DNA from 3 places in the Shewanella sp. QJM3NY_23 genome. Region 1 is predicted to be linked to each of the others. Evidence: predicted binding sites of a transcription regulator. Region 1 holds the regulator's gene; each other region holds the start of a gene.
What was found. Region 1 encodes sigma-54, which starts transcription at its own class of promoters, with help from an activator protein. Its sites were predicted from a motif close to GTTGGCACGNNNNTNGNNT; they were not measured.
Positions count from the first base shown of each region.

Region 2: AC0VXX_RS14450 (P-II family nitrogen regulator) is a predicted target of sigma-54. The motif match lies at 2,199-2,217, and genes of this name have one in related genera.
Region 3: flgB (flagellar basal body rod protein FlgB) is a predicted target of sigma-54. The motif match lies at 2,085-2,103, and genes of this name have one in related genera.

Region 1 covers NZ_CM149657.1:476,720-480,983, reverse strand. Annotated here, with positions in the region: gene lptC (LPS export ABC transporter periplasmic protein LptC) at 1-433, shown strand, start outside; gene lptA (lipopolysaccharide transport periplasmic protein LptA) at 420-956, shown strand; gene lptB (LPS export ABC transporter ATP-binding protein) at 956-1,687, shown strand; gene AC0VXX_RS02265 (RNA polymerase factor sigma-54) at 1,817-3,301, shown strand; gene hpf (ribosome hibernation promoting factor) at 3,332-3,619, shown strand; gene ptsN (PTS IIA-like nitrogen regulatory protein PtsN) at 3,622-4,065, shown strand; gene rapZ (RNase adapter RapZ) at 4,062-4,264, shown strand, end outside.
Region 2 covers NZ_CM149657.1:3,252,622-3,256,885, reverse strand. Annotated here, with positions in the region: gene nrfA (ammonia-forming nitrite reductase cytochrome c552 subunit) at 1-1,302, shown strand, start outside; gene AC0VXX_RS14455 (hydrolase) at 1,468-2,010, opposite strand; gene AC0VXX_RS14450 (P-II family nitrogen regulator) at 2,262-2,600, shown strand; gene AC0VXX_RS14445 (ammonium transporter) at 2,613-3,863, shown strand; gene AC0VXX_RS14440 (hypothetical protein) at 4,090-4,264, shown strand, end outside.
Region 3 covers NZ_CM149657.1:1,221,257-1,225,520, forward strand. Annotated here, with positions in the region: gene AC0VXX_RS05555 (chemotaxis protein CheV) at 88-1,008, shown strand; gene AC0VXX_RS05560 (CheR family methyltransferase) at 1,156-1,989, shown strand; gene flgB (flagellar basal body rod protein FlgB) at 2,136-2,534, shown strand; gene flgC (flagellar basal body rod protein FlgC) at 2,537-2,956, shown strand; gene flgD (flagellar hook assembly protein FlgD) at 2,967-3,749, shown strand; gene flgE (flagellar hook protein FlgE) at 3,812-4,264, shown strand, end outside.

The DNA.
Region 1 (4,264 bases):
GATTAACAACATCAATAGCGTGCAATACGACGAACAAGGCAAACTTAATAGCCGCGTCTCGGCTAGCCATATGGAACACTATGCCGAGCGTAATATGACCTATTTTACCCAGCCCATTTATCTGGTCTATCCCGATAACGGCGATGCTCAGTGGCGGTTGCGCTCGGCTCGGGGTACATTAGACAAAGACAGTGGCAAAGTCATCTTGGAAAATAATGTCATTATTGATGCCATTAGCCCTGAAGAGCCCATCCAAACCATAGAAACCAACTACATGGAATTGGACCTCAACACCATGATCATGACATCCGATCAAACCATTCGGATCACCGGTAACGATTTTTTGATTACCGGAAAAGGCTTATATGCCGACCTCAATGCACAAAAAGTACGACTGACGAGCCAGGTAGAAGGAACATATGAAACTAAATAATCTTATTCTTGCAGGCCTGTTAACCATGGTTAGCCTGCAGAGTGCGGCGAATGAAACCGACCTGCTGCAAGAGGTTAAGATTTCAGCCGCAAGCCAAGAAGCTGATATTAAAAATAATCAGATTATCTTCAATGGCCCAGTAGAGGTGACTCAAGGCTCCATTAAAATTTTAGCCGATGAATTACGCGCCTTTACCAAAGAAAATAGTAGTGGCAAAATCTTAGTGGCAAAGGGTAAGCCAGCCACTTATACACAGGTGATGGAAAATGGTCGTCCAGCGTCAGCCAGCGCCAATGAGATCCGCTATGAACTGTCGACCCGCACTCTAACCCTAATTGGTAATGCCACCCTCGAACAAGAAGGTAGCCAAGTCACAGGTAATCAAATTCGCTACAACATTGAGCAGCAACAGTTGATAGCCGAAAGTACGGGTAGCGATCGCGTTATCACCATCATTCAACCCGAAAGTTACCAAGACAACAGCAAAAGTCAGCCCCAAGAACAGCCCAAGCAGGAACAGTAATGACAGAGATGACGCTAAAAGCGGTTAACTTAGCCAAAAGCTATAAGAGCCGTGCCGTGGTACAAGATGTCAGCTTAACCGTGCGCACAGGGCAAATTGTCGGCTTGCTAGGCCCTAATGGCGCCGGTAAAACCACGACCTTTTATATGGTGGTTGGTCTGGTGCAAAGTGACAAGGGACGTATTTTTATTGATGATGACGATCTCACCCTAGATCCTATGCATTTGCGCGCTCGCAAAGGGATTGGCTATCTACCGCAAGAAGCCAGTATTTTCCGTAAATTATCGGTACGCAATAATATTATGGCGGTATTACAAACCCGACGCGAACTCAGTAACGATGCGCGCGAAGAGGAGTTGGAGCACCTGCTAGAAGAGTTTCATATCACCCACATCCGCGATAGTCAGGGGATGGCACTGTCCGGTGGTGAACGTCGACGCGTCGAAATCGCCCGAGCGTTAGCCGCCAACCCTAAGTTTATTTTGCTCGACGAACCCTTCGCCGGGGTCGACCCCATTTCGGTTATCGACATCAAAAAGATTATTGAGCAACTGAAAAATCGTGGCCTTGGGGTACTGATCACTGACCACAACGTACGGGAAACATTGGATGTGTGTGAGAAAGCCTATATTGTCAGCCACGGCAACTTGATTGCAGAAGGAACCCCCGCTGAGATCTTAGATAACCAACAAGTTCGAGCGGTGTACTTAGGGGAACAATTCAAGCTATAGTTAACGTTATTAGCGCTCAAGGTAAAGGCGAAACCGCTTTTACCTTATAAGTAGATCATTCGCCTTAGCGGTTTAATACCAGAGGCAGCTTTCTCACTTTAGAATTAGAAACAAGGGAATAGCAGTACGATGAAAGCGTCACTTCAGCTCAAAATGGGTCAGCATTTAACCATGACGCCCCAGTTGCAACAAGCTATTCGCTTGTTACAACTGTCGTCGTTGGAATTGCAGCAAGAGATCCAGCAAGCACTAGAGTCTAACCCTCTACTCGAGTTAGACGAGGAGCAAGAAGGCGCCAATATCGACTCAGAACAAGAGCGTAATGACAACTTCGACACCGATTACAATGAGCAACTGCAAGTCGACTCGAGTGAAGACAATTCGAGCTTAGAAACCTCCGATGCACTCAACCAAGACTCTATGCCCGATGAGCTGCCCGTCGACACTACATGGGATGAGGTCTATACCGCATCACCTAACTCCAGCTCTGGTGCGATGCGCGACGATGACATGCCATTTCAAGGGGAGACCAGCGAAGGCTTGTATGAACACCTCGAATGGCAAAAAAACCTCACTCCCTTTTCTGACAACGACCTCGCTATCGCCACCGCCATCATTGATGCCATAGACGAGCGTGGCTACTTGACGCAAACTTGCGACGATATTCTTGAAGCCATGGGCGATCCTGAAATCGAACTCGACGAAATTGAAGCGGTATTAAAGCGGGTACAACATTTCGATCCTATCGGGATTGGTGCCAGAGACCTCAGCGAATGCCTGATGATCCAACTGGCCCAATACAGCCCCGACACCCCGCATATCGACAACGCCAGACTCTTGATCCGTGATTACTTAGATCTTATCGCCGGGCGAGACTTTCGCCTATTGATGCGTAAGACCAAGCTGAAAGAGGATGAATTACGCGAGGCCATAGCGCTAATTCAAACCCTCAATCCGCGCCCGGGGCTGGCCATTACTGCCAGTCGCGACGAATACGTGATCCCCGATGTCACAGTTAGCAAGAAAAAAGGTCGCTGGGTGGTCGAGCTTAATCCCGATAGTATGCCTAAGATTAATGTAAACCAACATTATGCCTCGATGGCGCGCAGCACCAAAAACCAAGCCGATGGCCAGTTTATTCGTGGTCACCTGCAAGAAGCTAAATGGTTTCTAAAAAGTTTAGAGAGCCGCAACGATACCTTGCTCAAGGTTACCAACTGCATTGTCGATTTCCAGCAAGGATTTTTCGAGTTTGGTGAAGAAGCGATGAAACCTATGGTGCTTAATGATATTGCCGAGGCGGTCGAAATGCATGAATCGACCATCTCGCGGGTCACCACCCAAAAGTATATGCACACTCCAAGAGGGATTTTTGAGCTAAAATACTTTTTCTCCAGCCATGTCGGGACCGACGATGGTGGCGAATGCTCTTCTACTGCGATCCGCGCTTTTATTAAGAAGCTAGTCGCCGCAGAAAATCAGAAGAAACCCTTAAGTGACAGTAAGATGGCGCAACTGTTAGCCGAGCAAGGTATTCAAGTCGCTAGACGCACGATAGCAAAATATCGTGAAGCGATGTTGATACCGCCGTCAAATCAACGTAAAAGCTTATAATCAACAACTGGAAACCGGAGGAATCACTTTATGCAAATAAATCTGACTGGGCACCACATTGAGATCACCCAATCTCTGCGCAACTATGTTGAAGAAAAGTTTACAAAGCTTGAACGGCATTTCGATCAGATCAATAATGTCCACGTGATATTAAATGTCGAAAAATTGATGCAAAAAGTTGAAGCAAAGTTACATCTTAGTGGTGGAGAAGTATTTGCAACATCAGAGCACGCGGATATGTATGCCGCGATAGATTCCCTGATCGATAAATTAGATCGTCAGGTCATTAAACACAAAGAGAAGCTAACAAAACATTAACGATGGAACTTAGTACCATCCTGCGGCCGGAGTGCACAACCTGCGCCACTCCGGGCAGTAAGAAAAAGGTACTGGAACTTATCAGCGACTTGGCCGCTGTCCAGTACCCCACCCTTTCCTCTCAAGAGATTTTTGAAAGCCTTTTGGCGAGAGAGAAAATGGGCAGCACAGGTATAGGCAATGGTATCGCGATCCCTCACGGACGGCTGACGAATATTGAGAAGCCCGTCGCCGTATTGATAAAATGTGCAGAGCCAATTGCATTCGATGCAATTGATAATCAGCCGGTCGATATCCTCTTTGCATTATTGGTTCCCGCAGATCAATGCGAGCAACACCTTAGCACTCTCGCCGCGATGGCAGAGAAATTAAGTGATAAAGCTATCATCAAACAGCTAAGAAAAACCCACGACGAAGCAGAACTGTATCAGGTGATCACCCAATGAAATTGGTAATGGTATCTGGGCGCTCAGGCTCAGGAAAATCGGTAGTCCTTAGGGTACTGGAAGATCTGGGCTATTACTGTGTCGACAATCTGCCACTGCAGATGATGGACTCGCTGCTCAGTCAGCTTAAAGGTAGAAATGAACTTGTTGCGATAAGCGTCGATGTGCGCAACATGCCCAGCGAAGATATCCAGCTTGA
Region 2 (4,264 bases), 1.3 Mb from region 1:
CGTAATGAAGTGTATAAAGACAAATTTGCGAAGCAATATAACAGCTGGCATGAGACCGCTGAAAGCAAAGATGTTGTCGATATGTTAGAGCAAGTGCCCGGTTTAGTGGTATTGTGGGCGGGTTATGGCTTTGCCAAAGATTACAATGCACCTCGTGGTCATATGTATGCGGTAACCGATGTGCGTAATACCTTACGTACTGGTGCCCCTAAGTCTGCTGAAGATGGTCCAATGCCGATGGCGTGTTGGTCATGTAAGAGCCCTGATGTGCCTCGTATGATTGAAGAGCAAGGCGAAGATGGCTATTTCGCCGGTAAGTGGTACAAAGGTGGTGCAGAGATAGTCAATACTATCGGTTGTTCCGATTGTCATGAGAAAGGCTCGGCTAAGTTACGCCTGTCTCGTCCGTTTGCCGAACGAGCCATGAACACCCTAGGCACCCCGTTCGATAAAGCGTCTAAAAAAGATAAGCAATCTATGGTGTGTGGTCAGTGCCACGTAGAGTACTACTTCGAAAAAACACAAGATCGCAAAGGCTTTGTTAAGTTCCCATGGGATATGGGCACCACAGTTGAGCAGATGGAAGTCTACTACGATAGTATGGACTTTACCGATTGGACCCATGCCCTATCGAAAACTCCTATGCTTAAAGCCCAGCACCCAGGTTATGAAACTTGGCAGCTTGGTGTACACGGCAAAAACAATGTGACCTGTACCGATTGTCACATGCCTAAGGTTACCAATGCCGAAGGCCGTAAGTTTACCGACCATAAAGTGGGTAATCCATTTGATCGCTTCGAAGAAACCTGTGGCACCTGTCATAGCCAAAGCAAAGAGTTCATGGTTAACCTAACCGAAGAACGTAAAGTGAAAGTGGCCGATTTAAAGGCGCGTGCTGAAGCTCAGTTGGTTAGAGCTCACTTTGAAGCCAAAGCGGCGTGGGACGCTGGTGCTAGCGAGACTGAAATGAAGCCTATCTTAATGGATATCCGTCATTCACAGTGGCGCTGGGATTATGCCACAGCCTCTCATGGGGTGGCGGCTCATGCACCGGATGAAGCCTTACGTGTATTAGGTACCGCAGTTGATAAAGCCGCCGATGCCCGTATTAAACTGGCACAGTTATTAGCGGTGAAAGGGGTTAAGCAGCCGATTGCGATCCCTGATGTATCGACTAAAGCCAAAGCCCAAGCGGCGCTCGGTATGGACATGAAAAAGATGAACGCCGACAAGGAAGAGTTCAAGAAAACCGTACTGCCTAAGTGGGACGCCGAAGCTAAGCAGCGTGAAGCAACGTACTAAGCAAGTGATATAGCCAAGCCGTGAGTGAGCCTTTGCGTCAGTAAGCCAGTAGTGCTTCTCTAACGGTTTGTTTTAAGTCATCACACTAAAAAGCCCTGGTATTTAACCAGGGCTTTTTGTCATATTCTGCCCGTTGCCGAGATAGGCCTGTCCCTTGAGTACAAACTATTTAATCATCTTTAGTAGGGCCCTAAAGCGCTCGCCGCTGGCTTCGCGCTGCAGTTCAAACAGTAAAGACTCACAGTTGGTCACCTTCGCGCCATACTGAGTCATCATCTGAATGCCCAGCTGCTTATTTTCAGCACTGCGTGACGATACCGCATCGGCAACAACGTTCACCTGATAACCATTATCGAGCAGACTGCGACAGGTTTGATAGACACAGATATGGGTTTCAATGCCCGCCATCAGCACTTGTTTGCGCTTGGTGCCTTCCATTGCGTGGCGAAAGGCCTCGGTATACCAAGCACTAAAATGGGCTTTGGCGATTGGCTGGTGGTGCGGGGCCAGCAGGGCCTGTAATGCTGGACTCGTGGTGCCGAGTTTCTCGGGTAGCTGCTCTAGCCAGACAATGGGGATGTCAAACAGCTCTGCCGCTTTGATCAAGGTGGTCAGCTTGTGCTCTAAGGTATCGGCTTGATGCATCATCTGGGCAAGCTTGCCCTGCACATCGACAATCAATAACACACACTCCTGTGGTTCTAACATAGTCATCTCCTCCCATGGTTGGTTTTCTATCATACCTAGGATAACGCCATAACCAATCGGTCATAAGTCGAATAGGCGGGTGCTTGTTTTTTGTGCATCGATACGGTGCACGCACCAAAACGGTGCAATAGTGGCCGGGTAATCTCTGGGTGTAAAAAATAAGTTTCTGATTGTTAAGGTTTTGTATTGTTGGCCTGATGATTGAATTGTCTCTTGCATTACCACATTACAATCACGAGCCGGAGGCTGGAATGAAACTAATCAGTGCAATTATCAAACCCTTTAAATTGGATGATGTGCGAGAAGCCATCGCAGGGATGGGGATAGAGGGCATGACAGTCACCGAGGTGAAAGGATTTGGGCGCCAAAAAGGCCATACCGAACTCTATCGCGGCGCTGAATATCAAGTCGATTTTTTACCTAAGGTTAGACTCGATATCGCCACTAAGTCCGAAAATGTTGAACACTTGATTGAATCTATCGTGGCGGCAGCGCGAACGGGCAAGATAGGTGATGGCAAAATTTTTGTGACAGATTTAGATCAGGTTATCCGTATTCGTACGGGCGAACTCGATAACGAAGCACTGTAAGGGGATAAGACAATGGAAGAACTAAAGGCATTAGGTACCACGGTGACCGAGTTGCGATTCGCACTAGACACATTTTACTTTTTAATTTCAGGTGCACTGGTGATGTGGATGGCGGCAGGGTTTGCCATGCTAGAAGCGGGTTTGGTGCGCTCTAAAAACACCACTGAGATATTAACCAAAAACGTCTGTTTGTACTCCATCGCCTGCATCATGTACTTAATTGTGGGTTACAACATTATGTACGTCGATAACACCGAAGGCGGCTGGCTGCCCTCGTTAGGCGCACTGATTGGCTCACAAGCGGGCGATGCCGACCATGCTTTAGAATCGGATTTCTTCTTCCAAGTGGTGTTTGTGGCGACAGCCATGTCTATCGTCTCGGGAGCGGTCGCTGAGCGGATGAAGCTTTGGTCTTTTTTACTCTTCTCTGTGGTGATGACGGCGGTTATCTATCCCATCGAAGGTTACTGGACATGGGGCGGTGGCTTCCTGTCTGAAGCGGGCTTTGTCGACTTTGCTGGCAGCGGTATTGTGCATATGGCTGGCGCGACAGCAGCTATTTCTGGGGTGTTACTGCTCGGTGCACGTAAAGGCAAGTATGGCCCTAACGGTCAGGTAAACCCGATCCCTGGGTCTAACTTACCCATGGCAACCTTAGGTATGTTTGTGTTGTGGATGGGCTGGTTTGGTTTTAATGGCGGCTCGCAGTTATTGGTATCGGACATGGAGAACGCCTCGGCTGTGGCCAAGATTTTTGTTAACACCAACTCGGCTGCCGCGAGCGGTGCCATCGCAGCGCTCATTGTGTGTAAGATGGTGTGGGGTAAGGCTGATTTAACCATGATCCTCAATGGCGCCTTGGCTGGTCTCGTCGCCATCACTGCCGATCCGTTATCGCCTTCATTGCTATTAGCTGGTGGTATCGGTCTGTTTGCCGGTGGCATAGTGGTCTTCTCTATTGTGATGTTTGATCGCATTAAGATAGACGATCCTGTGGGCGCAATCTCGGTGCACGGTGTGGCTGGATTATTTGGTTTACTCTTGGTGCCGCTATCGAATGCCGATGCGACCATAACAGGGCAGTTACTTGGGGCGGCAGTGATTTTCGCTTGGGTATTTACTAGCTCATTTGTGGTCTGGTACGTACTCAAAGTGACTATGGGGATCCGAGTCACTGAAGAGGAAGAGTACAATGGCATGGATGCATCTGACTGTGGTATCGATGCTTATCCTGAGTTTGTCTCGCTCAAGAGTGCCAACTAATCTCGATCATGCAGGCGCTTAGCTAATGTTAAGCGCTGAGTGTAAGTAAATCATGATGATAGCTAACATCGTTTAAGTGGTCGTCATCGTTGGCGTACAAGATGATATTTACGGGGCCATTGCAGTAGTGCAGTGGCCTCGCTTTTATGTATGATGTGGACACACTCTAGGCGTCTATTGCGCCATACTGTCTATGGCCAATGGCGAGTTAATTGCGAGGAAGACCATGAACATTGTGCGAGTCAGTCTCTGCAGCCTCTACATCAGTCTGCTCTCTATCGGTGGTTTGTCTATCAGTAACAGCTTTGCTGGCGAGGTGGTGGTGCGTAAGTCCAGTGAGCCTTTCGATGCATTTGCGGTGCGAGACCAAGTGTTGCAAGACCATCAATGGCGAGAGGCGC
Region 3 (4,264 bases), 740 kb from region 1:
GGTTATCATTCAAATTTATTAAAGCAATTAGCATGCCTATACTTATAGTTACTATGGGTGGGGAAGCATTGACAAGGCAAAGGCATTATGTCGAGTATTCTTGATTCAGTAAATAAACGCACCCAACTCGTGGGGCAAAACCGCCTAGAACTGTTACTGTTCAAATTAAACGGTCGGCAACGATTTGGCATTAACGTATTTAAAGTTAAAGAGGTGCTGCAGTGCCCTCCATTAACCGCGTTACCAAAGCTAAATCCTGTGGTTAGAGGTGTCGCCCATATTCGTGGCAAGACGATCTCTGTGATTGATTTAAGTGCAGCGACGGGTGGTCGCCCGATTGAAAACACCGACGAGTGTTTCATTATCATTTCTGAATATAATCGCAGCGTACAGGGGTTCTTAGTTAAATCTGTTGAGCGCATCATCAACATGAACTGGGAAGCTATTATGCCACCGCCACAGGGTGCGGGGCGTTATTCTTATTTAACTGCGGTTACCGAGATTGAAGGTGAGCTGGTTGAGATCCTTGATGTTGAAAAAATCCTCGATGAGATCTCACCGGTTAAGACGCAGATCAGCCAAGAAGTGGATGATAAGCTGACCATTGATAGAGATCGCCATTATCATATTATGGTGATTGATGATTCAACTGTTGCCCGTAAACAAATTATTAGGGCGCTTGAGTCATTAAACCTACAAATCGATACCGCTAAAGATGGCCGAGATGCACTTAACCAATTGGTGGCGATGGCGGCCAATATGGATAATGTGGCTCATGAGATCCCATTAATTATTTCTGATATCGAGATGCCAGAGATGGATGGCTACACCTTAACGGCAGAGATTAGGGACAATCCTAAGCTTAAAGATATTAAGGTGGTGCTTCATACTTCACTCAGTGGCGTGTTTAATCAGGCGATGGTCGAAAAAGTTGGCGCCAATGATTTTATTGCTAAGTTTAATCCAGATGAACTCGCGGCCGCGGTGAATAAGCACCTTAGCTTGTAAATTGAGCGTCGTCATACAAGCACCTAACTTTGAATAGTTTATGCTTGTCTCAGTGAGTTCGCTAATGTATAACGCTTGGCTGTTTAATGCTTGCTATAGTAGTGTATGTTGTAGCCTGTTTTACTTTTATAAGATTGGGATATCTAGGTGCCGAATAAATCACTTGCTGAAGCTGAGTACAACCAATTTAGATTATTTCTGGAGCAACACAGCGGGATCGTGCTGGGTGAAAATAAGCAGTATTTAGTTCGTAGTCGCTTGGCGCCATTAATGGGGAAATATAACCTTCCTTCATTATCAGAGGTGGTCAAACATTCAATGAAGCCGACGGAGCGGCAGTTAAGGGCTGAGGTTATCGATGCGATGACCACTAACGAAACCTTATGGTTTAGGGATCGTTATCCGTTTGAGCTGCTCGCAAATAACTTATTGCCTGAGTACACTCGTTTAGGGCGTCCACTCAAAATATGGTCGGCGGCGTGCTCCTCAGGGCAAGAACCTTATTCGTTAGCCATGACCATTTTAGAATATCAGCAGCGTAAACCAGGGGCATTACCGGGTAGCGCATCGATATTGGCCACCGATTTATCGCCATCTATGTTAGACAGGTGTAAAGCGGCGCAATATGATAATTTGGCGCTGGCTCGGGGCTTATCAGATGAGCGTAAACGGCAGTTTTTTGCTCCAACCACACCAGGCTCTATGGTCGTCAAAGACAATGTAAAACGTTTGGTGAATTTCAGAGCCCATAATTTGCTTGAAAGTTATACCTTACTGGGTAAATTTGACATTATATTTTGCCGCAATGTACTCATCTACTTTGCACCTGAGGCAAAGGCCAAAATATTGCGGCAATTTGCTGCCGCTTTGAACCCCAAAGGGATCTTATTTCTTGGCGCTTCGGAGTCGATTGCCGGATTAACCGAAGAGTTTGAGATGGTGCGCTGTAATCCTGGCATCTATTATCAAAAGCGTGGTTAGTCTTTACTACCTGATTTAGTTAAAATGCCAGCAATAAGCTGGCATTTTTTATCTTTATGGTTTTTTATTAACCACTCCCATCCTCTTCCCCCTTGTTTGGCATAACAATTGCTTTGTTGTTGATATCTGTATGAGGAGGCAATTTTATGGCGATTAGTTTTGATAAAGCATTAGGTGTGCATCAATTCACCTTGGGTGTGCGTTCAACGCGTGCGCAGGTGATTTCATCTAACATTGCCAATGCCGATACCCCTCATTATAAAGCCAAAGATCTCGATTTCGACAAGGCACTGCAAGCTGCTCGCAGTCGGCAAGGTGGTTTAGCCATGAGCCGCAGTGACGAACGTCATTTCGATTTAGCGGCTTTAAGTCAGCAACATGTGAGTTATCGCGTGCCAAATCAGCCCGATACAGGTGATGGTAATACCGTCGATATTCAGCAAGAGCAATCTGAGTTTATGCAAAACGCCTTAGAGTATCAGATGTCGTTAGGGTTTCTTGACAGTAAATTTGCTGGGCTGAAAAAAGCACTTAAAGGAAATTAATGATGAGCTTATTTAATATCTTTGATGTTTCTGGATCGGGTATGTCGGCGCAATCTATCCGCCTTAATACCACGGCAAGTAACATTGCCAATGCCGATTCAGTTTCCAGTAGCATCGACCAGACTTACCGTGCTCGTCATCCTGTATTTGAAGCGGAAATGGCCAAAGCGAGTCATCAACAACAAACCTCACAGTCGGTTAAAGTGGCGGGCATTGTTGAAAGTGATAAGCCGCTGCAGAAAGAATATTCTCCTGATCACCCGTTGGCCGATGCCGACGGTTTTATTTACAAACCCAATGTGAATGTGATGGAGGAGATGGCGAACATGATCTCTGCATCGCGTTCGTACCAAATGAACGTACAAGTTGCTGAAGCGGCCAAGTCTATGCTGCAACAGACTTTGCGAATCGGCAAATCTTAGGAGGTAATTAGTGAGCCTCATTAATCCGTTAAGCAGTCAGTCTCCCCTGAGCAGTGAAAAGCAAAGTGGGCAGATCACACCGCAAGCAAACAGCAGAACGAGTGCCATCACCGAATCTACGGGAAATCCGTTTCTAGATGGTATTCGCTTACCTGAGGAGTCATCGATTCCTGAGGCAAATAATCAACAGTTGACGCAAGATGATTTTTTCTCTTTATTGAGTCAACAGTTGTCGATGCAAGATCCATTTAAGCCTGTGGATAACGATCAGATGATCGCGCAGATGGCTTCATTTTCGACCGTCGATGGGATCAGCAAGCTCAATGAGGAGATAGTCAACCTTAATGCTGTGATGACCTCGAGTCAGGCACTACAAGCCTCAGGGCTCGTTGGGCAGAAAGTGCTTATTCCGTCAGATACTGGCCATATTTCTGCTGAAGATCCGCAATTAAAAGGGATCATCAGTACGCCAGAGGCTATCGATGACATTACTGTGCGCATCGAAGATGAAAAAGGTCAGTTAATCAAAACCTTTACCGTCGATGGCAGTGCAGGCGGCAATATTGATGTCAGCTGGGATGGGCTAGATAAAAATGGCGAGCCGGTGGCGAGTGGTAATTACTCGATTAAAGCTTCTGGCAAAGTGGATGGTAAAAGCGAAGACCTAGCGGTATCGACCTACGCTCATGTGACTAGCGTCTCATTAGGTACAGCCAGTACCGGCGCAATTTTAAACCTTAGGGGCATAGGGGGTATCAAGATTGGTGATGTACTCGCCGTCTCTGAAACCTAGATAAAGCTTACGTTAGGGCATAACGTCCACGACAACGAATAGAATTTTTAATGAGGTGATTTATGTCATTTAACATTGCATTGAGCGGTATCTCAGCAGCCCAAAAAGATCTTAATACCACGGCTAACAATATTGCCAACGTCAATACGGTTGGTTTTAAAGAGTCTCGCGCCGAATTTGCCGACGTGTACGCCAACTCCATTTTTGCTAACAGTAAAACCACAGTCGGTGGCGGTGTGACCACATCGCAAGTCGCGCAGCAGTTCCATCAAGGTAGTATGCAATTTACCAGCAACGCCCTTGATATGGCGATTAATGGCGGTGGTTTTTTTGTGACGTCATCTGAAGTGGGCTCACAAGATATGTCTTTTACCCGCGCAGGTGCATTTAAAGTTGATGGTAATAATTACCTAGTAAACTCATCGGGTCACTTCTTACAGACATTTCCAGTCGATAAAGACGGTAACTCAACATCAGTGAGTTTAACCACCACCAAACCGGTGCAAATTCCGGAC